DNA from 4 places in the Erwinia sp. LJJL01 genome. Region 2 is predicted to be linked to each of the others. Evidence: predicted binding sites of a transcription regulator. Region 2 holds the regulator's gene; each other region holds the start of a gene.

Region 1 (5,859 bases), 1.3 Mb from region 2:
GGACAGCCGCGTCCAGCAGTATTTCGACTTCCTCGATAAGAACGGTATTGAGAAGAAAGATATCAACGCCGCCAACCTGCGGACCCAACCTGAATATGACTACACCAAAGATGGCAAATCGGTGCTGAAAGGCTACCGTGCGGTGCGCCAGGTGCAGGTAACGCTGCGCAAGCTCGATAAGCTTAACGATCTGCTGGATGGTGCGCTGAAGACGGGCCTGAATGAGATCCGTTCAGTGGAGCTGGGCGTGGCCAATCCTGAAGAGTATAAAGCGAAAGCGCGTAAAGCCGCGATCGAGGATGCCACCAGGCAGGCAGGCGAACTGGCGCAGGGCTTTAACACCCAGCTTGGCCCGGTTTACAGCATCCGTTATCACGTGGCGAACTATCAACCCATGCCGATGGCGCGCATGTATAAAACCGCAGATGCCGCCCCGATGACGTCTGCCGCGCAGACCTACGAGCAGCAGAGCATTCACTTCGACGACCAGGTTGACGTGGTGTTTGAATTGCAGCGTAATCCTTAATCTTGCACGGGCCGATCGGAAAAGAAGATCGGCCCCTACAAATGCCCGGCATGCGGTCATTCCGCATCCTGACGCAGCACGCGATGGCCGTGCGCCAGCAGCGCATCGGTCACTTTACGCATCAGCCGGCTTTCCGGCGCGAAGCGATGCCAGTAGAGCATGCGGCGCTGCAACAGCCCCGGGGTCAAGTCAATCAGTTCACCTTCCGCCAGTTCACGCTCAATTTGCAGGTGTGGGATCATACAGCAGGTCGTTCCCTGACGCGCCAGCTGCACAAAGGCTTCCGACGAGTTAACGATATGGCACGGTACGCTGCCCGGCGACAGGTCAAAGTTCTGCTGTAAAAATGCCTGATGCATATCGTCCAGATGGTCAAAGGCGACCGCCGGGGCTTTCAGCAGCGCGGAGCGCGTGACGCCATTGGGGAAGTAGCGGGCGGCAAACTCTTTTGAGCCGACGAACAGGTAGTCCAGCGCGCCCAGCTGATCGACCAGACAGCTCGGTAACGGCTGCGGCTGAATACTGATTGCGCCGACCACTTCACCGCGACGCAGGCGTTCCTGCGTGCGCGTCTCATCTTCCACCTGAATGTTCAAACGCACCGGCGAATCCGTCAGTACGGTTTTCAGCGCCGGTAACAGCCAGGTTGCCAGGCTGTCGGCGTTGACCGCCAGCGACAGCAGCAGGGGAGTGGTGCCGCCGTTATCATCGCCCAGCCACTCCTCTTCCAGCAGCTCGACCTGGTGCAGCAGCGCCAGCAGTTTTTGCCCCTGTTCTGTCGGACGCGGTGGTACGGTGCGCACCAGCAGCGGCTGTCCGAACATATTCTCCAGCTGCTTAATGCGCTGGGAAACCGCAGACTGGGTAATACAGAGCTTTTGTGCTGCACGTTCAAAGCCGCGCTCGCGAATCACTGCATCCAGCGCCTGAAGCGTTCGATAATCCGGGCGTTTCATCAGTCGTTCTACTCTCTTTCAGGTGTGGAAGTTGCACTATGCCATATTTTACGCATTTTGCGCCGTGCTAACCTCACTTTATGAATCAACCACTTTGTGGGCTGTGTTCCAATCCTGCCAATCAAATGCCGCGCATAGCGGTTTTTTTTTGCAGCCTTGCTTTATACTACGCGCACACAATGCAGCACAGGTTTTAAACATACCATGACGCAGGATGAACTGAAAAAAGCCGTTGGCTGGGCAGCGCTTGATTACGTCACGCCGGGCACGATTGTTGGTGTGGGCACTGGCTCGACCGCCGCACACTTTATTGATGCGCTGGCCTCGATTAAGCATCAGATCGAAGGGGCTGTTTCCAGCTCTGAAGCCTCCACCGCGAAGCTGAAAGAGTACGGCATTCCCGTTTTTGACCTTAACGAAGTCGACCAGCTGGCGGTGTATGTTGACGGTGCCGATGAGATCAACCGCCAGATGGAGATGATAAAAGGCGGCGGTGCGGCGCTGACGCGCGAGAAGATTATCGCTGCGGTGGCCGATCGCTTCATCTGCATTGCGGATGCCTCCAAACAGGTTGATGTGCTGGGCAATTTTCCGCTGCCGGTTGAGGTGATCCCAATGGCGCGTGCCTATGTGGCACGGGAACTGGTTAAGCTCGGCGGGCTGCCGGAGTACCGTCAGAACGTGGTGACCGACAACGGCAACATTATTCTCGACGTGCATAATCTTAAGATTATGGAACCGATTAAGCTGGAAGCCGCGATCAATGCGCTGCCAGGCGTGGTCACCGTAGGGCTGTTTGCCGCGCGCTGTGCTGACGTGGCGCTGATTGGTACGCCGGATGGCGTGAAGACCATCAAAAAATGATCTGTCCGGCGCCCACGCGGCGCCAGATATTTTTTGCCAAAAAACATCTTTTCTTTTGCAGGCTAAATTTGGTGACTTATGTCACATTGTGCCTGCCTGCCGCACTATCCTCCTGGTCGTGCGCATTGCACCATGATTTTCTATCGCTTTGTTCTGGCTCAGAGCATCGCCGTGCTGAGCGTCAGGCAATCGTTTGTATTGCCGCAGGCGTAAATTTTGTTATTTTGACAGAAGGCTGGCTTATATCAGCCATCATTGAAGTCTGCTAAATAGGGTCGGGAAATGGCAAAAGTATCACTGGAGAAAGACAAGATTAAATTCCTGCTGGTGGAAGGCGTGCATCAAAGCGCCATCGATAACCTGCGCTCTGCTGGTTACACCAACATTGAATTTCATAAAGGCGCACTGGACAGCGAAGCGCTGAAAGAGTCCATCCGCGATGCACACTTCATCGGGATTCGATCGCGCACCAACCTCACCGAAGAGATCTTCGCGGCGGCGGAAAAGCTGGTTGCCGTCGGTTGCTTCTGCATCGGGACCAACCAGGTTGATCTGCATGCCGCTGCTATCCGCGGTATTCCGGTGTTTAACGCACCTTTCTCCAACACCCGATCCGTAGCTGAACTGGTTATCGGCGAACTGCTGCTGATGCTGCGCGGCGTGCCTGCGGCTAATGCCAAAGCGCACCGTGGCGTCTGGCACAAGCTGGCGGTAGGTTCGTTTGAAGCGCGCGGTAAAAAACTCGGTATCATTGGCTATGGCCATATCGGTATGCAGCTGGGCGTGCTGGCGGAAAGCCTTGGTATGCACGTCTTCTTCTACGATATCGAAAGCAAACTGCCACTGGGCAATGCGACCCAGGTGCAGCATCTCTCCGACCTGCTGAATATGAGCGACGTGGTAAGCCTGCACGTGCCGGAAACGCCGTCGACGCAGAATATGATGGGAGCGGAAGAGCTGGCGCTGATGAAGCCAGGTGCGCTGCTGATTAACGCTTCACGCGGCACCGTGGTCGATATCCCTGCGCTGTGCGAAGTGCTGGCGAGCAAGCATCTGGCCGGCGCGGCGATTGACGTGTTCCCGGAAGAGCCAGCGACCAACAGCGATCCCTTCCTGTCACCGCTGTGCGAGTTTGATAACGTGATCCTGACCCCACACATTGGAGGTTCAACTCAGGAAGCGCAGGAAAATATCGGTATTGAAGTGGCGGGCAAACTGGCGAAATACTCTGATAACGGCTCAACGCTGTCAGCGGTTAACTTCCCGGAAGCCTCGCTGCCAATGCACGGTGCTAATGCCAGCCGTCTGATGCACATTCATGAAAACCGTCCAGGCGTGCTGACGGCTATCAACCTGATTTTCGCCGATCAGGGCATCAACATCTCAGCCCAGTATCTGCAGACCACACCGCAGATGGGTTATGTGGTCATTGATGTTGATGCGTCGCAGGATGAAGCCGACAAAGCGCTGCAGCTGATGAAAGCGATACCGGGTACCATTCGCGCCCGTCTGCTTTACTAAATGCTATAGGGGCCGATCTTCTTTTCGATCGGCCCCGGGCGGTGTTTGACACCGCCGCAATCAATCACCACTGCCAGATCTTCGACGGCGTAATCAGCGCCGGTAACGGGATATCCCACTTCGCCACTGGCAGCTTCTCGACCTGCTGACAGTCATGCGCCAGCCCCACGGGCAAAAAGCCATGCTGCTGCCAGTTCTGCAAGGTGCGGTCGTAAAATCCGCCACCCATTCCCAGACGTTGCCCTTCGGCATCAAACGCCACCAGCGGCACCATCAGCACATCCAGCTCGCTTAACGGCAGCAGACGACGGATATCCAGCGGCGGCTCCGGGATGCGCAGGCGGTTAATCTTCAACTCGGTATGCTCGTCATAGCGCAGGAAAAGCAGCTGGCCCGCAGAAAACGGATGCAGCACGGGCAGATAGACCTGCTGTTTGCGCTGCCAGAGCTTGGCAATTAACGGACGGGTATTGAGTTCACCATCTACCGACAGAAACAGCGCAATGTTTTTTGCCTGCTGCAGCGGGGCAAAATTGAGCGCGTGTTCGGCGACCTGCACGGCGGCAAGCTGCTGCTGCTCATCACTGAGTTCGCGCCGCAGGTGGCGGACGTGGGTGCGGATATCCTGACGGTCGAGAAGATTGAGGCTCATTTTCTGGCAACTCCATGTGCGGATGGTGTTTTCAGATTGCCGGGTAAGGCTGGGAGTGTAAATGCCAGAAAGAAGGGGAGATCTTAAAAAATGGGGATCTCCGAGATGCCGCCGCAGGCTGTAACCCTTGAACCCATGGTTCAAGGTGAGTATGCCGTCGTAACCATCAGGCTTCTCGGACGGACCGAGCTTGCGCACAGGTTACAGAGCGTCACACTCTGTTTGGTATTAATTATCGGCTCAGGGGACGGGCCCGCTTGCAAACATCTCAGAGAATTTTTTACTTCACCGTCACTCTATCATAGCTAACGTTGAAGTGTTATTCGAACTTAGAACCAGTGCGTTCAGTTATGCGACCCTGCTCAAGCAATGCCTGTTCAATGGTCTGCTGCAGCATGCGAATACGCTGCTCCATGTTGGACGCATAGTCACGAGTTTTGACTTTTTCCTGCGCCAGTTCATGGCAAATATTGAGTGCGGCGATGAAAACCAGCTGCTCAGTATTTGTGACTCTAGTGCGAACTTTTAAGTCTTGCAACCGTTGATTGAGGTCCTCGGCGGCCAGGTTCAGCGCATCTTGCTGTTCCGGCGGACAATTTACTCGTAATGAACGGCCAAAAATTTGAATATCTACCGGTTGTGCAGACATGCCACCTTCCTGACTGATTACTGCGCCCGCAATCACCCTTACCACTCAATGGCTTGGGAGGGGCGCCACTATAACTACCCCTAATAGAAGAAACAACCCCTTTCTGGAATCGTTGAGGCACCTGGTGGTAGCATATCACGAACTAAACTCGCCAACGACGGCCAAAACGTATGTCACTAACTAACACAATGCCGGGCTATGACCAGCTGGCCTCAGTACTGACGCAGCAGGGAGTCGGAATGACCCCTGCCGAAATGCACGGCCTGATCAGCGGATTGATCTGTGGCGGCAACCAGGACAGCAGCTGGCAATCGCTGGTTCACGACCTGACTAACGAGGGCATGGCGTTTTCACAGACGCTGTCACTGCCTTTGCAGCAGCTGCACGAAGCGACGGGCAACTCGCTGGAAGATGAAGGCTTCCTGTTCCAGCTTTACCTGCCTGAGGACGATGATATCACTGTGTTTGACCGCGCCGATGCGCTGGCGGGCTGGGTGAATCACTTCCTGCTCGGCCTTGGCGTCACGCAGCCGAAGCTCGACAAAGTGAAAGGGGAGACGGGAGAAGCCATCGACGATCTGCGTACCATTGCCCAGCTGGGCTATGACGAAGACGAAGATGAAGAAGAGCTGGAGCAGTCGCTGGAAGAGGTGATCGAATACGTGCGCGTAGCGGCCCTGCTGTGCCACGA
Region 2 (5,859 bases):
GCACCGTTAGCCATCGCCATGCCGCAGAACGGCAGCAGCAGCGCAAACAGAGAAGGTTCGGCCTGCTGAGCAACTAGATAAAGCCCGGCAATACTCAGACTGTAAAACGCCAGCAGCCAGGGCAACAGCTGACGGCCGGCAAAGTGATTCAGCAGTGAACGACAGCTAAACCCACCGATCAGGAAGGCGGCAGTTTGCGGCACATAGCTCAGACCGATATCCGCGGGTGACAGGCCTAATTTTCCCAGAATAAACGGTGAGCCGGTCAGCCACGCAAAAAAACTCGCTGAACAGGCGGCATAAATCGCCACATTGCCGCTGTAAATGGGCGACTTCAGCAGAGTGAAGAAGCCCGGAGTGACGGTTTTAGGTGCGCGATGGTCGGTTACAGGGCGTGCAGGCAGGCGCAGGGTGGGGATGATCAAACCGATGCTAATCACCAGCAGCGCAACGAAGATCGATCGCCAGGAAAAGTGCTGCAGCAGCCACGCCCCCAGCAGCGGCGCCAGCGCGGGCGAAAGAGCAACCAGCGGCATGATAGTGGCAAAAACGCGATTGGCACGCGCTCCACTGTAGCGGTCTACCACCAGTGCCTGCCAGCTTACCGCCGCAGCACAGACGCCAACGGCCTGAACAAAGCGCATCGCCAGCAGCCATGGGGCAGAGTTCACCCACAGCATTGCCGCGCAGCCAATGGCAAACAGGCTCAGGCCCATCAGCAGCACGGGTTTACGGCCGATGCGATCGGAGAGTGGCCCCCAGATAAGCTGTGCGCAGGCGAAACCGGCGAGAAATATACTCAAGCTGGCGCTGATGGCACCCGCTTCACTGCCCAGGTCTTGCTGCATCACGCCAAATGCGGGCAGGTACATATCGGTAGCAAGGAAACCCAGCATGCTGAGCAGTGCCAGGTAAATCATAAAGCCTTTGGATCGCATTGTTTTAACTCTTATCAGACAAATTTTCACCGACGCAGTGTAATAGAGTGCCGACTGGCTTGTGAAACGCTAATATTCGTCAGGCGCATTGAAAAAAATTGAAGGCAAAGCTATGTGGTCTGAACATTCTCTGGAAGTTATTGATGCGGTTGCCAGAACCGGCAGTTTTACCGCTGCTGCGGCAGAACTGCATCGCGTGCCCTCTGCCGTCAGCTATACCGTACGTCAGATGGAGGAGTGGCTAGCCGTTAGCCTGTTTGAGCGGCGGCACCGCGACGTGGTGCTGACCGAAGCCGGGCGCGTATTCAGCGAAGAGGGCAGAGTTGTCATCAAAAAAATGCTCGCCACCCGTCGGCGCTGTCAACAGGTGGCTAACGGCTGGCGTGGGCAGATTAATATCGCGGTCGATCGTATTGTCCGTCCGGCGCGTACCCGGCAGCTGGTGGTGGATTTTTACCGCCACTTCCCGGATATGGAGCTGCATATTACGCCAGAGGTTTTCAACGGCGTTTGGGATGCGCTGGCGGACGGGCGCGTCGACGTGGCGATTGGCGCAACGCAGGCTATTCCTGTCGGCGGGCGTTTTGCTTTTCGCGATATGGGAAGTTTGAACTGGCGCTGTGTCGTGCTGGCCGGGCATCCGCTGCTTGGCCACAGCAGCCCGTTGAATGAAGAGTTGATACGCGAGTGGCCATCGCTGGTGCTGGAGGATACCTCCAGAGCCTTGCCAAAGCGCACTACCTGGACGCTGAATAACCAGCGGCGGCTGGTGGTGCCGGACTGGGATAGCGCGTTTGACTGCCTGCGCGCCGGATTATGCGTGGGTATGGTACCAGGGCACTTTGCTCAGCCGTGGCTGGAGCAGGGGGTGTTGTGCGAGCTGCCGCTTGCCGCCCCTTTTCCCGATAGCCCGTGCTGCCTGAGTTGGTCAGAGCAGAGCGTCTCCCCGGCGTTAAGCTGGCTGCTGGAACATCTGGGCAGTACCGAAACGCTTAACGCCGAGTGGCTAAGTGAAACCGTACCAGGGTGACGTTGCGCAACATCACCCTGAGGATTAACGACGGTAATCGCGGAATGGGCCATCGGCCACTGAACGGCGCTCAATCAGCGAAGGGTGCACCTCAATGGTCTGAGGCTCTTCACGCTTGCTGGTAATTCTGTCGAGCAGCATATCAAAGGCAGTTTCACCCAGACGCTCTTTTGGCTGGTGGACGGTGGTGAGCGCCGGCGTGAAGTAGCGCGCGTTGCGCACGTTGTCATAACCGATCACCGAAATATCCTGTGGCACACGCAGGCCCATCTCATCAGCGGCACAGATAGCCCCCATTGCCATGATATCGCCACCGCAGAAGATCGCCGTCGGGCGCTGCTTCTGTGACAAAATCTGCTGCATGGCGCGGTAGCCGGATTCCGGTTCGAAGTCACCCTGCACCAGCCACTCATCGCGCAGGCTGATGCCGGCTTCGTTAAGAGCCTTGATAAAGCCAGCATGGCGGCCGCCGCCGGTGTTGCGCTCCAGCTGCCCCGGGATCGCGCCAATATCACGATGCCCACGTTCAATCAGATAGCGCCCGGCAAGGTAGCCACCTTCGAAAGCGTTATCCAGTACGGTATCAGTGAAGTCGCCGCGCGATTCACCCCAGTCCATTACCACCATGGGGATATTACGATTGTCTTCCAGCATGGAAATCAGCTCATCGGGGTATTCTGAGCACATCACCAGCAGGCCATCAACGCGCTTTTGCGCCATCATCGACAGATAAGCCTGCTGCTTCTGGATGTCGTTGTGCGCATTGCCGAGGATCAGCGTATAACCTTTAGCAAAGCAACGGTTTTCAATGGCTTCGATAATCTCGGCAAAATAGGGGGCTTCGCTGGACGTTGCCAGCAGGCCAATAGTTTTGGTGTGGTTAACCTTCAGACTACGTGCAACGGCGCTGGGAGAATAGTGCAATTCTTTGATTGCCGTCCATACCGCTTCACGCGTCTCTTCAGCTACAAAGCGCGTTTTATTGATTACATGGGAAACGGTGGTGGTGGAAACACCGGCGCGCTTTGCCACATCCTTAATTGTTGCCATTAAACTCGTACTCCTGGCGTTATCGTAACACTCTGATAACTAATTGGTTAAACGTTTGCCTAAACACCGCCATTTCTGGCCGCCCAGAATAATGATGGATGCTGTCTCAAAGGGTCAGGATGGGGTTAAATCGTCCGTAGAGTGACATGCGGTGCTGAGTAAAATCACTTCCGTGCTTGTTGCGCAACGGAAAAGAGGAATTCTAGCAAGGCTGCGCAAAGAAAACGAGATTTTTACGGGCTACTGTGGGAAAATCTATTGGCTTACTTTAAACAGGGTTATTAAGGGGGGGGAAATGAATACCGATATGAAAATGACACTGCTGACGGTTGTGGGTTCACTGCTGATGATTATTGCGTTTAGCATCACGGCAGTAATGCACTAAGTTTCACCGGGAGGAGGTCGCTCCTCCCGTTCTCTTTAGCGTTTAACGAATGGTTTTCGGTGTCATCATGCGCCGGGCACCAATGTAGTGCTCCTGCCAGTAGTCTTCCGTCAGCGCGCTCACCTGGATATCTTTGCCGGTGCGTGGTGACTGGATAAATTTCCCACCGCCCAGATAGACGCCCACATGGTCGGCAGTGCCGCGACCATTAATGCGGAAAAATACCAAATCGCCTTTTTCCAACTCATCGCGTTTGATCGAGGCCGCGTCACGCAGGTGATACATTTCATTCGCGGTACGTGGGATCTTAAACTTCACTAAATCTTTATAGGCATACCAAACCAGCCCACTGCAGTCGAAGCCGGTTTTTGGCGAGGTTCCGCCCCACTGGTAGGGTTTCCCTAGCTGACCCATCAGTTTATTCATCGCTGTCTCACGAGCTTTCTGATAGCGCGCGCGGTGAGCTTTACTCAGCTTGAGCGGCGCATCGGTACTCTCTGCTACGCGCGATTCGAGTTTTTTATCTGCACGCTGGCGACCGTAGCGTTTTTTACCTTCGTTCTTAGCCAGCTTTTTAGCCGTGGTTTTGGTTTTTGCGACGTTAATCTTTTTTACCGGCTCAGCAGCGGGTTTCTTTTTCAGCTTAAGTTTTTGCGCAACGGTTGTACGCGTGGTTTTGGCTGGTTGTTTGCTCTTTTTGCTGAGGGGTTCTTTGACTTTTTTGGTTGAGGCGGCTTTAACCGGGCGGCGTTTACGCCGGTCATCCTTACTGGCAGCGCTGCTATCAACTTTATGTTGATTTGCATTAATAGGAGCATGTGGCGATGCGTGCGCCAGGTTCAAAAATAGCTGAGCAAAGGCCAGCAGAATGAGTGTGATGAGTGAACGCATTGTTCTCATTAACAGTTTGTGCGCTGCAAAACACTGCAACACAGCCAGAAAAAGTGATTTCTGCGCTAAAGCAGAAGGTTGGACCGATTCTAATCTAACTTCTTAACAAAAGGTAAGGTCTTTTTTGTTTCAATAATACAGATCAAGTAAACGCTTTGAAATTGAGCACAATCAGGTGGTTAAGTCAGCGGTTACTGCACTTTCGCGCATGACAGAGGGAGAATTGATGATAAGAAAATGTTATTTTGTCACCATCACCTGTTCCACGACAGCGCACAGGCTGACGCTGTTGCTGAAAATGTCATTTTCATCGCCTGGACAGAATCGCTACAATAACTAAACACGAAGTATCGTATTGAGGAAGGCATTTATGAGTACTGTTGAAAAAATTCAGCGCCAGATTGCAGAAAACCCGATCCTGCTGTATATGAAAGGCTCCCCGAAACTGCCAAGCTGCGGCTTCTCCGCGCAGGCTGTTCAGGCGCTTTCAGCCTGCGGCGAGCGTTTCGCCTATGTTGATATTCTGCTGAACCCGGACATCCGTGCTGAAATGCCGAAGTATGCCAACTGGCCGACCTTCCCACAGCTGTGGGTTGACGGTGAGCTGGTCGGCGGCTGCGATATCATCATTGAAATGTACCAGCGCGGCGAACTGCAGAGTCTGATTAAAGAAACTGCGGCAAAGTATCCGAGCGAAGCGTCTGAATAAGCGTTAAAGCTTGAGAGTGCACCCAAAATAAAAACCGGAGCCAAATGGCTCCGGTTTTTTTTTATCTTTCAATCAGCGCGTTTAAGCCTGCTGTTGATCATCGGCGCTGGCGGGCAACGGCCAGCCGCCCAGACGTTTCCAGCGATTAACCAGTTCACAGAACAGATCCGCGGTCTGCAGCGTGTCATACAGTGCGGAGTGTGCCTGGGTATTATCAAAAGCGATGCCGGCAGTGGTGCAGGCTTTAGCCAGAACGGTTTGCCCCAGCACCAGACCACTCAATGCCGCCGTATCAAAGGTGACAAACGGATGGAAAGGGTTGCGCTTCAGGCTGGCGCGCTCGGCGGCGGCGTTCATAAAGTTCAGGTCGAAAGTTGCGTTGTGTGCCACCATGATCGCCCGGTTACAGCCCTGATCCTTCACGCCTTTACGCACCAGTTTGAAAATCGCATGCAGCGCTTCGTACTCGCTCACTGCGCCGCGCAAAGGGTTGTTCGGGTCGATGCCGTTGAACGCCAGCGCTTCGGGTTGCAGAACTGAGCCGACAAAGGGTTCGACATGGAAGTGCAGCGTCTCATCTTTTTCCAGCCAGCCATTGTCGTCCATCTTAAGCGTGACCGCAGCGATTTCCAGTAAAGCGTTAGTTTTGGCATCAAAACCGGCGGTTTCAACGTCAATCACCACTGGATAAAAACCGCGAAAACGGCTGCTCAGGGTGTTCAGTTCATTCGATTCAGACATCGGCATCTCATAGGCGGAAAAAAGGCAGCGCACATTATGGCAAATTTCACTGCAGGATGCAGCAAACAGGAAGGGAGAGGGTGCCAAAAAGGCACCCTAAACAATTAATTGCCCA
Region 3 (5,859 bases), 500 kb from region 2:
TAAACGCTGACGTAGAACGTATCGTCCAGCTCCTCATACACCAGCTGGTCCTGCGACTGCGGCGTCCCAAGCGTATGGCGCCAGACCTGATAAGGCAGCAGCGTCTTTTTGTCTTTCAACACATAGTAGAGCGTGCGCGAGTCGGCCGCCCAGGTCATGCTGGAAGCCACGCCTTCCAGCACCTCCGGATACCACTCCCCGCTGCGTATATTGCGCAGGCGGATGCCATACACCCGGCGCGAGAGGAAATCTTCCGCCACCGCCATCACTTGGTTATCCGGGCTGATCGCCACGCCGCCTAAGGTATAGAACTCGCTGTCAGCGGCACGCTCGTTGCCGTCCAGCAGCGTATCCCAGACGTCCGGGGTTGTGGTCTCAGCAGGCTGGCGGGTATAGAGGGTGTACTCATTGCCCTCTTCATAGCGGCTCTGATAGCGGTAGCCTTTTTTCACATAGGGCACTGAATGGTCACGCTGGGGGATGCGCTCGACAATTTCCTTCAGCAGCTGTGCCTGTAGCGCCTGCTGCGGCAGTAATGCCGCTTTGCAGTAATCATTTTCAGCGCGCAGATGCGCCAGCACCTGCGGGTTTTCACGCTCATCGTCGCGCAGCCAGTAGTAGTTATCGGTGCGCGTATCGCCGTGCAGCGACATCACATGAGGGATTTTTTGTGCTTTAGGAGGTGTCATATTATCTTCGCGGTTGCTGTGTCTGTCTGTAAGGTTGGCAGCAACCAGGCTGATTGCCAAGGGGTTATGGCGAACAATCTGGCAATCAGCACGGGGGATGAGCTGAAAGGCGATAACTTCACCGCCTTCAGGTTCAGGCAGGAAGTTTTTGTTTTTCGGCGCGGATATCCGTTTCAATCGACTGCCGCACGTCGGCGGGGATTTTCAACGCATCGCCCAGCGCCTGCAGGTAGCTGCGCTCCATAAAGTGGTCGACGTCGATCACCAGATTGCTGAGGAAATAGACTTCCAGCGCTTCCTCTTCATTTTTCACATCCGCAGCCAGCGTATTCGGGTCCAGTGGCCGGTCGATGGCGCGCTGAACAATCTGCTCGGCCTGCGTGCCCAATCCCGACTGGTGAATATGCTGATCGATGGCTTTGCGCTCTTCTGCATCAATATGCCCGTCGCTTTTTGCCGCGAACACCAGCGCTTCAATCAGTCGTTCAGCGCGGCGATCGACAGGCGTGCTCTGCTGGCCGAACTGCGGCTCATCCTGATGCGTTTCGCTGACGCGCTGCTTATATTTATTCCACAGCACGGCACCTGCGGCGGCGCTGCCGCCAATGATTAGCGCATTTTTACCGTATTTAGCCAGCAATCCACGCGATGACTTACTGGCAATCAGTAATCCAGCCAGCCCGCCGAGTGCCCCGGGCGCCAGCATCTTGCTCAGGCCTTCACCACCGGACGATTTACCCGCTTTGCCTAATACCGTCTGAATCTGTTGCAGCCAGTTGCTCATACTCACTCCTTCATTGCCAGAAAACACCACAATAGGTGACCCCGCGTCAGGAAACGTCAAAGCATGAAAAGGCGCTAAAATTTTCACTGTTTGTTACCGTTCCCCTGCTGGTGGAGACGGTAATTTGTTCCTATTTTAAAAGGCCAGGGGAAAACAGCTTAAGGAGCCACATGAGATTTTCAACCAATCCACTCTTTATCAATACCGTACTGTTAGGGGGCAACCCGCAGGAAAAGCTTGCAGCCGCTGCCCAGGCAGGTTTCGCTCAGGTTGAATTGTGGCAGCAGGATGTTGAGGCAGCAGAAGGTGGCGTGGAAAGTCTGACGGCGTTATGCCGTTCGCGCTCGCTTGGTCTGACCGATTATCAGGTTCTGCTGGACTTTGACGGCGCGCCGGACGATCTGCGCGACAGCAAGCGCCAAGAAGCCCTGCGGATGATGACCACGGCACAGCAGCTGGGGGCATCTACCGTACTGGTTCCCGCCTCAACCCATGCGCGCTGCCAGGCTGAACGGGTGGAAGACGATCTGCGCTGGCTGGTGGCGCAGGCCGCCGGGCGGGGATTACGCGTGGCGTATGAAGCGATGGCCTGGAGCCAGCAGATCAATAACACCGCCGCCGCCTGGCAGCTGGTGAAGCGCATCGATGCGCCCAATCTGGGGCTGGTCGTTGATGCCTTTCATATATTTGTGCGCCAGCGCAGCGTTGAAGATTTGGTGGGTATTCCGGCAGACAAAATTTATCTGGTGCAGCTCTCCGACCTCGACAAGCAGCCGGAAGATGGCAGTCTGGTTGATGTCGCCCGTCATCAGCGCCTGCTGCCGGGAGAGGGCCATTATCCGCTGGAGGATTTACTGGGCCATTTGCAGAAGATTGACTACCGCGGGCCAATAGGACTGGAGGTGTTTAACGATCGGCGTAAGGCGGCCGATCCGTTTGCTACGGCAGCAGCGGCAATGAATGCCCTGCGTGGTGTACTGTAGGGTTGAAGCATGCGTCCCCAGGGGTCAGGGTCAGGGTCAGGCATGCCTGACCCCTACAGAGCAGGTTAAACCGCGCGCAGTTTGCCTTCGGCGACGTCTTCGCTGCCGTCGGCCGCGCTGCTCTCTTCCGGCAGCTTGCCGGTGCGCAGGATCTGCTGCAGCGCGTCTTTATTCTCGGCCAGGTAGAGGCCAAGCGCCTCGCCCTGCTGCTCGTCTATCTCCAGCGGGCTGGCGCTCAGCCAGTCAGAGAACACTTCCGCCATGTCGAGCATCTTGTCGTAGGCATCGGCTTCTTTCTTGCTGGCAAATGTCATCTTTTCCTCACCTTTTCTGACGACAACGTATTTGATCTCAACAGCCATGATTTTCGTCCCGTTTAACTGTATTTTTATACAGTATAGCAGCGGCGCTTTTTTGACTCAAGTGCAAACTGCCGGATGAATACGCAAACGTTTTCGTTTATACTGCGCGCGTTTTTTTAATCCATTCAGGTAGAGATTATGACGACTCTTGGAACCGCGCTGCGCCCTGCAGCAACCCGCGTAATGCTGTTAGGATCTGGTGAACTGGGCAAAGAGGTGGCGCTGGAGTGCCAGCGTCTGGGCGTGGAAGTTATCGCCGTTGACCGATACGCAGATGCCCCGGCAATGCACGTTGCGCACCGCAGTCATGTTATCAACATGCTGGATGGCGCCGCGCTGGCTGCGCTGGTCGCCCAGGAGAAACCGGACTTTGTGGTGCCGGAGATCGAAGCGATTGCCACCGATATGCTAATCGAGCTGGAAAAACAGGGCCAGCACGTGGTGCCCACCGCCCGCGCGGCGAAGCTGACCATGAATCGCGAAGGTATCCGCCGCCTGGCGGCAGAAGAGCTGGCGCTGCCTACCTCAACCTACCAGTTCGCCGACAGCCGTGAAGCCTTTCTCGCAGCGGCTGATGAGATTGGCTTCCCGTGCATCGTCAAGCCCGTCATGAGCTCATCCGGCAAGGGTCAAAGCTTTATTCGCACAGCTTCGCAGCTGGATGCCGCCTGGGAATATGCCCAGCAGGGTGGCCGTGCCGGCGCGGGCCGCGTCATCGTTGAAGGCGTGGTGAAGTTTGATTTTGAAATTACGCTGCTGACCATTAATGCGGTTGACGGTATCCACTTCTGTGCGCCCATCGGCCACCGTCAGGAAGATGGCGACTACCGCGAATCCTGGCAGCCGCAGCAGATGAGCGAACTGGCTCTGCAGCGCGCGCAGGATATTGCGAAGAAAGTGGTTACCGCCCTTGGCGGTCGCGGCCTGTTTGGCGTGGAGCTGTTTGTCTGTGGTGATGAGGTGGTGTTTAGCGAAGTCTCCCCGCGCCCGCACGATACCGGGATGGTCACGCTGATTTCGCAGGATGTTTCCGAGTTCGCGCTGCACGTGCGTGGCTTCCTTGGCCTGCCCGTTGGCGGCATTCGTCAGTACGGCCCGGCGGCATCGGCAGTGATCCTGCCAGAACTGGACAGCACTAACGTGCAGTTTGGCAATCTGTCAGCAGCACTCGGGGCGGGTTTACAGCTGCGCCTGTTTGGCAAGCCGGAAATTCAGGGTAAGCGTCGGCTGGGCGTGGCGCTGGCCACCGGTCATGATATTGATGATGCGGTACAGCGTGCCGTCGCAGCGGCTGCTCAGGTTAAAGTCAGCGGGTAATTGGCAGGCGGTAAAACTCAGGGCGCTGATATCAGCGCCCTTTTTTCATCTCTGCTCGCTTAACGTGCGCCCGCCACCGCTTCGCGCGCCAGCTGGGTAATACGCTCATAATCCCCTGCTTCCAGCGCGTCGGCGGGCACCAGCCAGGAACCACCGATGCAGAGCACGCTTTTCAGCGCCAGATAGTCGCGATAGTTTGCCGGAGAGATCCCGCCCGTCGGGCAGAAACGCACCTGCGGGAACGGGCCGCCAATGGCCTGCAGGGCTTTCACGCCGCCGTTAGCTTCCGCCGGGAAGAACTTAAATTCGCGCAGGCCATAATCAAGACCGGTCATCAGCTCAGACACGGTACTGATACCGGGGATCAGCGGCACAGAGCCGGCAACGGCCGCCTTCAGCAGCGGTTCAGTCAGCCCCGGGCTGATAATAAACTGCGCGCCAGCATCGGTCACTTCCTGCAGCTGCTGAGCGTTTAACACCGTCCCTGCACCGACAATCGCCTCCGGCACTTCACGCACCATCGCTTTCAGGGCATCCATCGCACAGGGAGTACGCAGCGTCACTTCCAGCACGCGCACGCCGCCCGCCACCAGCGCTTTCGCCATCGGTACCGCGTGCTCCAGCTTGTTGACTACGATAACCGGAACGACCGGGCCGGTGGTGAGGATCTGTTCTGCGCTTGTTTTCCAGTGACTCATCTGTGACCTTCTCCTGTCGGGCCTGCCTCCCGTCCTGGCGGATCGTTGCAGGCAAAAGTGACGCCTACAGCGTCAGGAATATGATTGCGTGCTCTACCATACAGGAGAAAGCCCGCAGGCGTCTATGCCACCTGGTTATTTTTAAAATGGAGGTTCATTTTTAATGAATCTGAATTTTGACCATAAAAAAACCCGCCGCAGCGGGTTTTACTGTTCAGGCATGAACTACTCGAATTCATTCCATGAGCGACCATCGCGGGTGATCATCGCGACGGAAGCCACCGGCCCCCAGGTGCCCGCCTGATAAGGCTTAGGCGCTTCTTTATCGGCAGCCCAGGCATCCATAATCGAGTCGACCCACTTCCACGCCTCTTCCACTTCATCACGGCGCACGAACAGTGCCTGAATACCGCGCATGGTTTCCAGCAGCAGGCGCTCATAGGCATCTGCCAGGTGCGACTGGTTGAAGGTTTCTGAGAAGCTCAGATCCAGCTTGGTAGTCTGCAGGTTGTGCTTGTGGTCCAGGCCAGGCACTTTATTCAGGATCTGAATATCCATGCCTTCATCCGGCTGCAGGCGAATGGTCAGTTTGTTCTGCGGCAGCTCCTGCCAGGTATCTTTGAACAGGTTCAGCGCCGGATTCTTGAAGTAGACCACCACTTCAGAACATTTGGTCGGCAGACGCTTACCGGTACGCAGGTAGAACGGCACGCCCGCCCAGCGCCAGTCGTCGATATCCACGCGGATAGAGACGAAGCTTTCCGTGGTGCTGGTTTTGTTCGCTCCCTCTTCTTCCAGGTAGCCAGGCACTTTTTTGCCCTGCACGAAGCCGGACGTGTATTGGCCACGCACGGTTTTTTCACGCACGTTGGTGTGGTCAATACGGCGCAGGGAGCGCAGCACTTTCACCTTTTCGTCGCGGATACGGTCGGCAGAGAGGTCCGCCGGCGGTGACATCGCCACCATGGTCAGAACCTGCAGCAGGTGGTTCTGGATCATATCGCGCATCTGGCCAGCCTGGTCAAA
Region 4 (5,859 bases), 940 kb from region 2:
CACAGTGAAGCGCGCCTGCAAGCGCGCGAGCAGCAGTTTGCCCGCTGGTTTCGCCAGCGCGTCACCGCGTTTCCGGTAGTGCAGCAGCGGCTGACGGATTACCTGCGCAGCGAAGATGCCGATGTCTGGCTGATTACCGGCTCCCCGCAGCCGCTGGTGGAGCAGGTCTACTTTGATTCGGCATTTCTGCCGCACGTCAAACTGATCGCCAGCCAGATGGCGCGCGCCCACGGCGGACGCGTACTGGCGATGCGCTGTCTTGGCCATGAAAAGGTGGCGCAGCTGGAAGAGCAGATCGGCACCCCACTGCAGTTATGGAGCGGCTACAGCGACAGCAAGCAGGACAATCCGCTGCTGTTTTTCTGCCAGCACCGTTTTCGCGTGACGCCTGCGGGTGAGCTACAGCAACTGGACTGAACTGGTATATAATGTCGCGCTTTTTTTCTGCCGGAGACTCAGGTGAGCGACAATAACGACGAATTCTGGATGCGCCATGCGCTGACGCTGGCCCAACGCGCCTGGGATGAAGGGGAAGTGCCGGTTGGCGCGGTGCTGGTTCACCACGGGCAGGTGATTGGCGAGGGCTGGAATCGGCCGATTGGCCACCACGATCCGACCGCACACGCGGAGATCATGGCGATCCGCCAGGGCGGCAAAGTGATCGAGAACTACCGCCTGATTGATACCACGCTGTACGTGACGCTGGAGCCGTGCGTAATGTGTGCCGGCGCGATGGTGCATGGCCGCGTCGGGCGGCTGGTGTTTGGCGCCCGCGATGCCAAAACGGGCGCGGCCGGTTCACTGATGGATGTACTGGGCCACCCGGGCATGAATCATCAGGTGAAGATTGAACAGGGGATTTTGGCCGAAGAGTGTGCGGCGCTGCTCAGTGATTTCTTCCGTCAGCGTCGGGCGCAGAAAAAAATCGAGCGGCAGCGACGTTCAGAATCGTAGGGTTCGGGCATGCCCGAACCGTTATTTAATTCATCGCAATCTTCGGCTCGACCGCCGGATAACCCTGGCCCAGTTCGGCTTCCATCGCCGCCTGCTGTGCCAGCTTACGCTCCTGATCCTGCAAATATCCTACCAGGCTTATCTGATACTTACGGATATTCTCTACATAAGCATAGGCTTCGTGGCCACGCGCATAGCCGTAGTTAGTCTGGCTGTAATAGCGCTTCTGGCTGAGCATCGGCAAGCGCATCTTCACATCTGCCCAGCTGTCAGGATTGCCTTTCTGCTTCTCCGTCAGCTTGCGCGCATCAAGCATATGCGCATAACCCATGTTATAGGCGGCCAGTGCGAACCAGATGCGCTCATCCTCCGGGATGGTCGGCGGCACCTTTTCCATCATGCGTACCAGATACTCACTGCCGCCGCGAATACTCTGTTCCGGATCGGTACGATCGGTGACGTTCAGGCTATCGGCGGTGTTACGCGTCAGCATCATCATGCCGCGCACCCCGGTAGGTGAGGTGGCCTGCGGGTTCCAGTGCGACTCCTGGTAGGAGATCGCGGCCAGCAGCTTCCAGTCTATCTCCTGCGCGTACTTCTCAAACAGCGGCTGGATATCCGGCAGTGTCTCATCAATGGCGCGCAGGAAGGTGCGGGTATCGACGTAATCAAAGGTGCCAACGTGACCTAAATACTTCTCGTCGAGGCGCGCCATCGCGCCTTCCTCGCCCATTTGATTGAAGAAGTCGAGCAGGGCGGCGTTCAGGCTGTCATCCGCCTCGCGCTGCATATACCAGGTGACCGGCTCCTCATCGGTGATATCAAACGCCACGGCCAGCTGAGGATGGATACGCTGCATCAGGGCAATAGTGACCGAGTCGCCCACCGTATAGTCGAGTTTGCCGTCGGCCACCGCTTCCAGCTGCGCCTGCGGTGTCTGGTCGGTGGCGATCGCCCAGTCAAGATCGGGATACTGATGCTCCTTCACCGCGCGCAGCGTTGAGAGGTAAGCCGACCCTGACGCTACCGTCAGGCGTCCTTTCAGATCGCCAAGGTTTTTCGGGCGCGGCGCACCGATGCGATACACCAGCTGCTGGGAAACTGAATAGTAGGAAGGACCGGTGCGAAAACGCGCCAGCCGCTCATTGTTATAGATCAGACCGGCCGCCAGCACGTCTGCTTTGTCATCTTCGAGATCGTCAAACAGATCGCTCAGGTTCGGGCGGACGGTGACCTGCAGCTTCACCCCTAAATAATCGGCAAAGCGTTTCGCCAGCTCGTAATCCATACCGGCCGGTGATTTATTGACTGTGTAGTAAGTCAGCGGGGAGTTTATGGTGCTGACGCGCAGCACTCCCCGCGATTTTATCTGCGCAATACGGTCGGTAGAACCGCCGTACCAGGGGATCGAGGGCCACAGTGCAAGCGCAAGCAGCACTGTGATCAGCCCGATCAGCAGATAGTTTAATTTAAGGCGTTTCAAATAGTTATCTCTCGGTGGCTCTCAGGTATCTGTCTTTTATGGCAGTATTTATTGTCTATAATTGGTCCTGAGCGTGGGGCATTTTGCGCAACTCCGCGCTGCTCCGCAACTGAATTCAACTTGATTTGCGCGTTTTTCAGCCAAATCTGCACGGCGATTAATTCTGCGCAAACGGTTTCGTAACGGGTGGGGATTCTCTATAATAGCGCCCGTTTTCCCTGTTGCGCCCAATGAAGCGTCGCCCGGCGCTTCGAGACGAGAGATCTTTAATGATGGAAATTCTGCGTGGTTCGCCCGCTCTGTCGGCATTTCGTATTAACAAACTGCTGACCCGCTTTCAGGACGCTCACCTGCCAGTGAGTGATATTTACGCCGAGTACGTCCATTTCGCCGATGTCAGCGCGCCGCTGAGCGAGGATGAAAAGTCCCGCCTGCAGCGTCTGCTGAAATACGGTCCCTCTCTCGCTGAGCATACCCCGGAAGGCCGTCTGCTGCTGGTGACCCCGCGTCCCGGCACGATTTCGCCGTGGTCTTCAAAAGCGACTGACATTGCCCACAACTGCGATCTGCCGCAGGTGCTGCGCCTTGAGCGCGGCCTGGCCTTCTATGTGCAGGCACCTCAGCTGACGGAAGCACAGTGGGGCCAGCTGGCATTGCTGCTGCACGACCGTATGATGGAGTGCGTGTTTAGCGACACCGCCCAGGCCGAAGCCCTGTTCGCCCATCATCAGCCTGCGCCGCTGCAAAGCGTCGATGTGCTGGGTGAAGGCCGTAACGCGCTGGTGCAGGCCAACATCAAGCTGGGCCTGGCGCTGGCCGATGACGAGATCGACTATCTGCTGGCGGCGTTTGAAAAGCTGGGGCGCAACCCGAACGATATCGAGCTGTATATGTTTGCTCAGGCTAACTCTGAGCACTGCCGCCATAAAATCTTCAACGCCGACTGGGTGATTGATGGTGCGGCGCAGCCGAAGTCGCTGTTCAAGATGATCAAAAACACCTTTGAGAAAACCCCGGACCACGTGCTGTCAGCTTATAAAGATAATGCCGCGGTAATGGAAGGTTCTCAGGTTGGGCGTTTCTACGCCGACCAGCAGGGCAACTACGACTTCCATCAGGAAGAGGCGCATATCCTGATGAAGGTGGAAACCCACAACCACCCGACGGCGATCTCCCCGTGGCCGGGTGCCGCGACCGGTTCCGGTGGCGAAATTCGTGACGAAGGCGCAACGGGGCGCGGCGCCAAGCCGAAAGCCGGTCTGGTGGGCTTCTCGGTCTCTAACCTGCGCATTCCGGGCTTTGAGCAGCCGTGGGAAGAGGACTTCGGCAAGCCGGACCGTATTGTTACCGCGCTGGATATCATGACCGAAGGCCCACTGGGCGGCGCGGCATTCAATAACGAATTCGGTCGCCCGGCGTTGAACGGCTACTTCCGTACCTATGAAGAGCGCGTCAACAGCCACAACGGCGAAGAGCTGCGCGGCTACCACAAGCCGATCATGCTGGCGGGCGGCATTGGTAACATCCGTGCTGACCACGTGCAGAAAGGCGAAATCACCGTGGGCGCCAAGCTGATTGTGCTGGGTGGCCCGGCGATGAATATCGGTCTGGGCGGCGGTGCCGCTTCATCTATGGCCTCCGGCCAGTCGGATGCCGACCTCGATTTCGCCTCCGTTCAGCGCGACAACCCGGAAATGGAGCGTCGTTGCCAGGAAGTGATTGACCGCTGCTGGCAGCTGGGCGAAGAGAACCCAATCCTGTTTATCCACGACGTCGGCGCGGGCGGCCTCTCCAACGCCATGCCTGAGCTGGTCAGCGATGGCGAGCGCGGCGGGCGTTTCAACCTGCGTGACATCCTCAATGATGAGCCGGGCATGAGCCCGCTGGAAGTGTGGTGTAACGAGTCGCAGGAGCGCTACGTTCTTGCGGTGGCGCCGCAGAGCCTGGCGCTGTTTGATGCGCTGTGCAAACGCGAGCGCGCGCCCTACGCGGTGATCGGTGAAGCCACCGAAGAGATGCACCTTTCGCTGGCGGATAGCCATTTCGACAACACGCCGATTGATATGCCGCTCGACGTGCTGCTGGGTAAAACCCCGAAAATGACCCGCGATGTCACCACGCTGAAAGCCAAAGGCGAGGCGCTGGTGCGTGATGATATCAGCATTGCCGACGCGGTAAATCGCGTGCTGCACCTGCCAACCGTGGCGGAAAAAACCTTCCTGATCACCATCGGCGACCGCTCGGTTACCGGCATGGTGGCGCGTGACCAGATGGTGGGTCCGTGGCAGATCCCGGTCGCCAACTGCGCGGTGACCACCGCCAGCCTCGACAGCTATTACGGTGAAGCGATGGCGCTGGGCGAACGCGCTCCGGTTGCACTGCTCGACTTCGCCGCCTCCGGTCGTCTGGCCGTTGGCGAAGCGCTGACCAACATCGCCGCGACGCAGATTGGTCCGCTGACGCGCATCAAGCTGTCGGCAAACTGGATGGCCGCAGCCGGTCACCCGGGTGAAGATGCCGGTTTGTATGAGGCGGTGAAAGCGGTCGGTGAAGAGCTGTGTCCGGCGCTGGGGATTACTATCCCGGTCGGTAAAGACTCGATGTCGATGAAAACTCGCTGGCAGCAGGGCACCGAGCAGCGTGAGATGACCTCGCCGCTGTCGCTGGTGATCACCGCCTTTGCCCGCGTGGAAGACGTGCGTAAAACCGTCACGCCGCAGCTGCAAACCGTGGATAACGCCCTGCTGCTGATTGACCTCGGCAAAGGCGTGAACGCGCTGGGTGCTACCGCGCTGTCACAGGTTTACCGTCAGCTGGGCGATAAGCCTGCCGACGTGCGTGACGCGCAGCAGCTGGCTGGCTTCTATAATGCCATCCAGGCGCTGGTGGCCGACGGCAAACTGCTTGCCTACCACGACCGTTCCGACGGGGGTCTGCTGGTGACGCTGGCAGAGATGGCCTTTACCGGTCACTGCGGCGTGGCAGCCGATATTGCCGTGCTGGGCAGCGACAGCCTGGCCGCGCTGTTTAACGAAGAGCTGGGTGCCGTGATTCAGGTAGCCGCCGCCGATCGCGCCGCGGTGGAGCAGGTATTTGCGGCGCACGGCCTGGCGGAGTGCGTCCACGTGCTGGGCAAGGCGGTGGAAGGCGACCGCTTCACCATTACTTCCGGTGACGCTGTGGTCTACAGCGAAAGCCGTACCACGCTGCGTACCTGGTGGGCAGAAACCACCTGGCAGATGCAGCGCCTGCGTGATAACCCGAGCTGTGCCGATCAGGAACACGAGGCGAAGAAAGACGACCGCGATCCCGGCCTGAACGTGGCGCTGACCTTCAAGCCACAGGAAGATATCGCTGCACCGTACATTGCTACCGGTGCGCGCCCGAAAGTTGCGGTGCTGCGCGAGCAGGGCGTTAACTCC

The links. Region 2 encodes PurR, which represses purine synthesis genes. Its sites were predicted from a motif close to CANGCAAACGTTTGCNTG; they were not measured.
Region 1: a site for PurR is predicted at 2,529-2,546, ahead of serA (phosphoglycerate dehydrogenase). Genes of this name have one in related genera too.
Region 3: a site for PurR is predicted at 2,899-2,916, ahead of purT (formate-dependent phosphoribosylglycinamide formyltransferase). Genes of this name have one in related genera too.
Region 4: a site for PurR is predicted at 2,602-2,619, ahead of purL (phosphoribosylformylglycinamidine synthase). Genes of this name have one in related genera too.

What each region holds. Positions count from the first base shown of each region.
Region 1 is NZ_CP178576.1:981,215-987,073, reverse strand. It holds gene ACLI4M_RS05370 (oxidative stress defense protein) at 1-526, shown strand, start outside; gene ACLI4M_RS05365 (LysR family transcriptional regulator ArgP) at 583-1,482, opposite strand; gene rpiA (ribose-5-phosphate isomerase RpiA) at 1,687-2,346, shown strand; gene serA (phosphoglycerate dehydrogenase) at 2,629-3,867, shown strand; gene ACLI4M_RS05350 (5-formyltetrahydrofolate cyclo-ligase) at 3,932-4,519, opposite strand; RNA gene ssrS (6S RNA) at 4,613-4,797, opposite strand; gene zapA (cell division protein ZapA) at 4,839-5,168, opposite strand; gene ACLI4M_RS05335 (YecA family protein) at 5,339-5,859, shown strand, end outside.
Region 2 is NZ_CP178576.1:4,445,052-4,450,910, reverse strand. It holds gene punC (purine nucleoside transporter PunC) at 1-938, opposite strand, end outside; gene punR (DNA-binding transcriptional activator PunR) at 1,051-1,968, shown strand; gene purR (HTH-type transcriptional repressor PurR) at 1,993-3,018, opposite strand; gene ACLI4M_RS21760 (YnhF family membrane protein) at 3,314-3,403, shown strand; gene ACLI4M_RS21755 (C40 family peptidase) at 3,446-4,294, opposite strand; gene ACLI4M_RS21750 (Grx4 family monothiol glutaredoxin) at 4,665-5,003, shown strand; gene rnt (ribonuclease T) at 5,085-5,744, opposite strand; gene gloA (lactoylglutathione lyase) at 5,849-5,859, opposite strand, start outside.
Region 3 is NZ_CP178576.1:3,941,900-3,947,758, reverse strand. It holds gene ACLI4M_RS19480 (S9 family peptidase) at 1-689, opposite strand, end outside; gene ACLI4M_RS19475 (tellurite resistance TerB family protein) at 823-1,473, opposite strand; gene ACLI4M_RS19470 (sugar phosphate isomerase/epimerase family protein) at 1,644-2,456, shown strand; gene ACLI4M_RS19465 (YebG family protein) at 2,522-2,818, opposite strand; gene purT (formate-dependent phosphoribosylglycinamide formyltransferase) at 2,957-4,135, shown strand; gene ACLI4M_RS19455 (bifunctional 4-hydroxy-2-oxoglutarate aldolase/2-dehydro-3-deoxy-phosphogluconate aldolase) at 4,195-4,833, opposite strand; gene zwf (glucose-6-phosphate dehydrogenase) at 5,059-5,859, opposite strand, start outside.
Region 4 is NZ_CP178576.1:635,934-641,792, reverse strand. It holds gene yfhb (phosphatidylglycerophosphatase C) at 1-417, shown strand, start outside; gene tadA (tRNA adenosine(34) deaminase TadA) at 460-954, shown strand; gene mltF (membrane-bound lytic murein transglycosylase MltF) at 980-2,437, opposite strand; gene purL (phosphoribosylformylglycinamidine synthase) at 2,707-5,859, shown strand, end outside.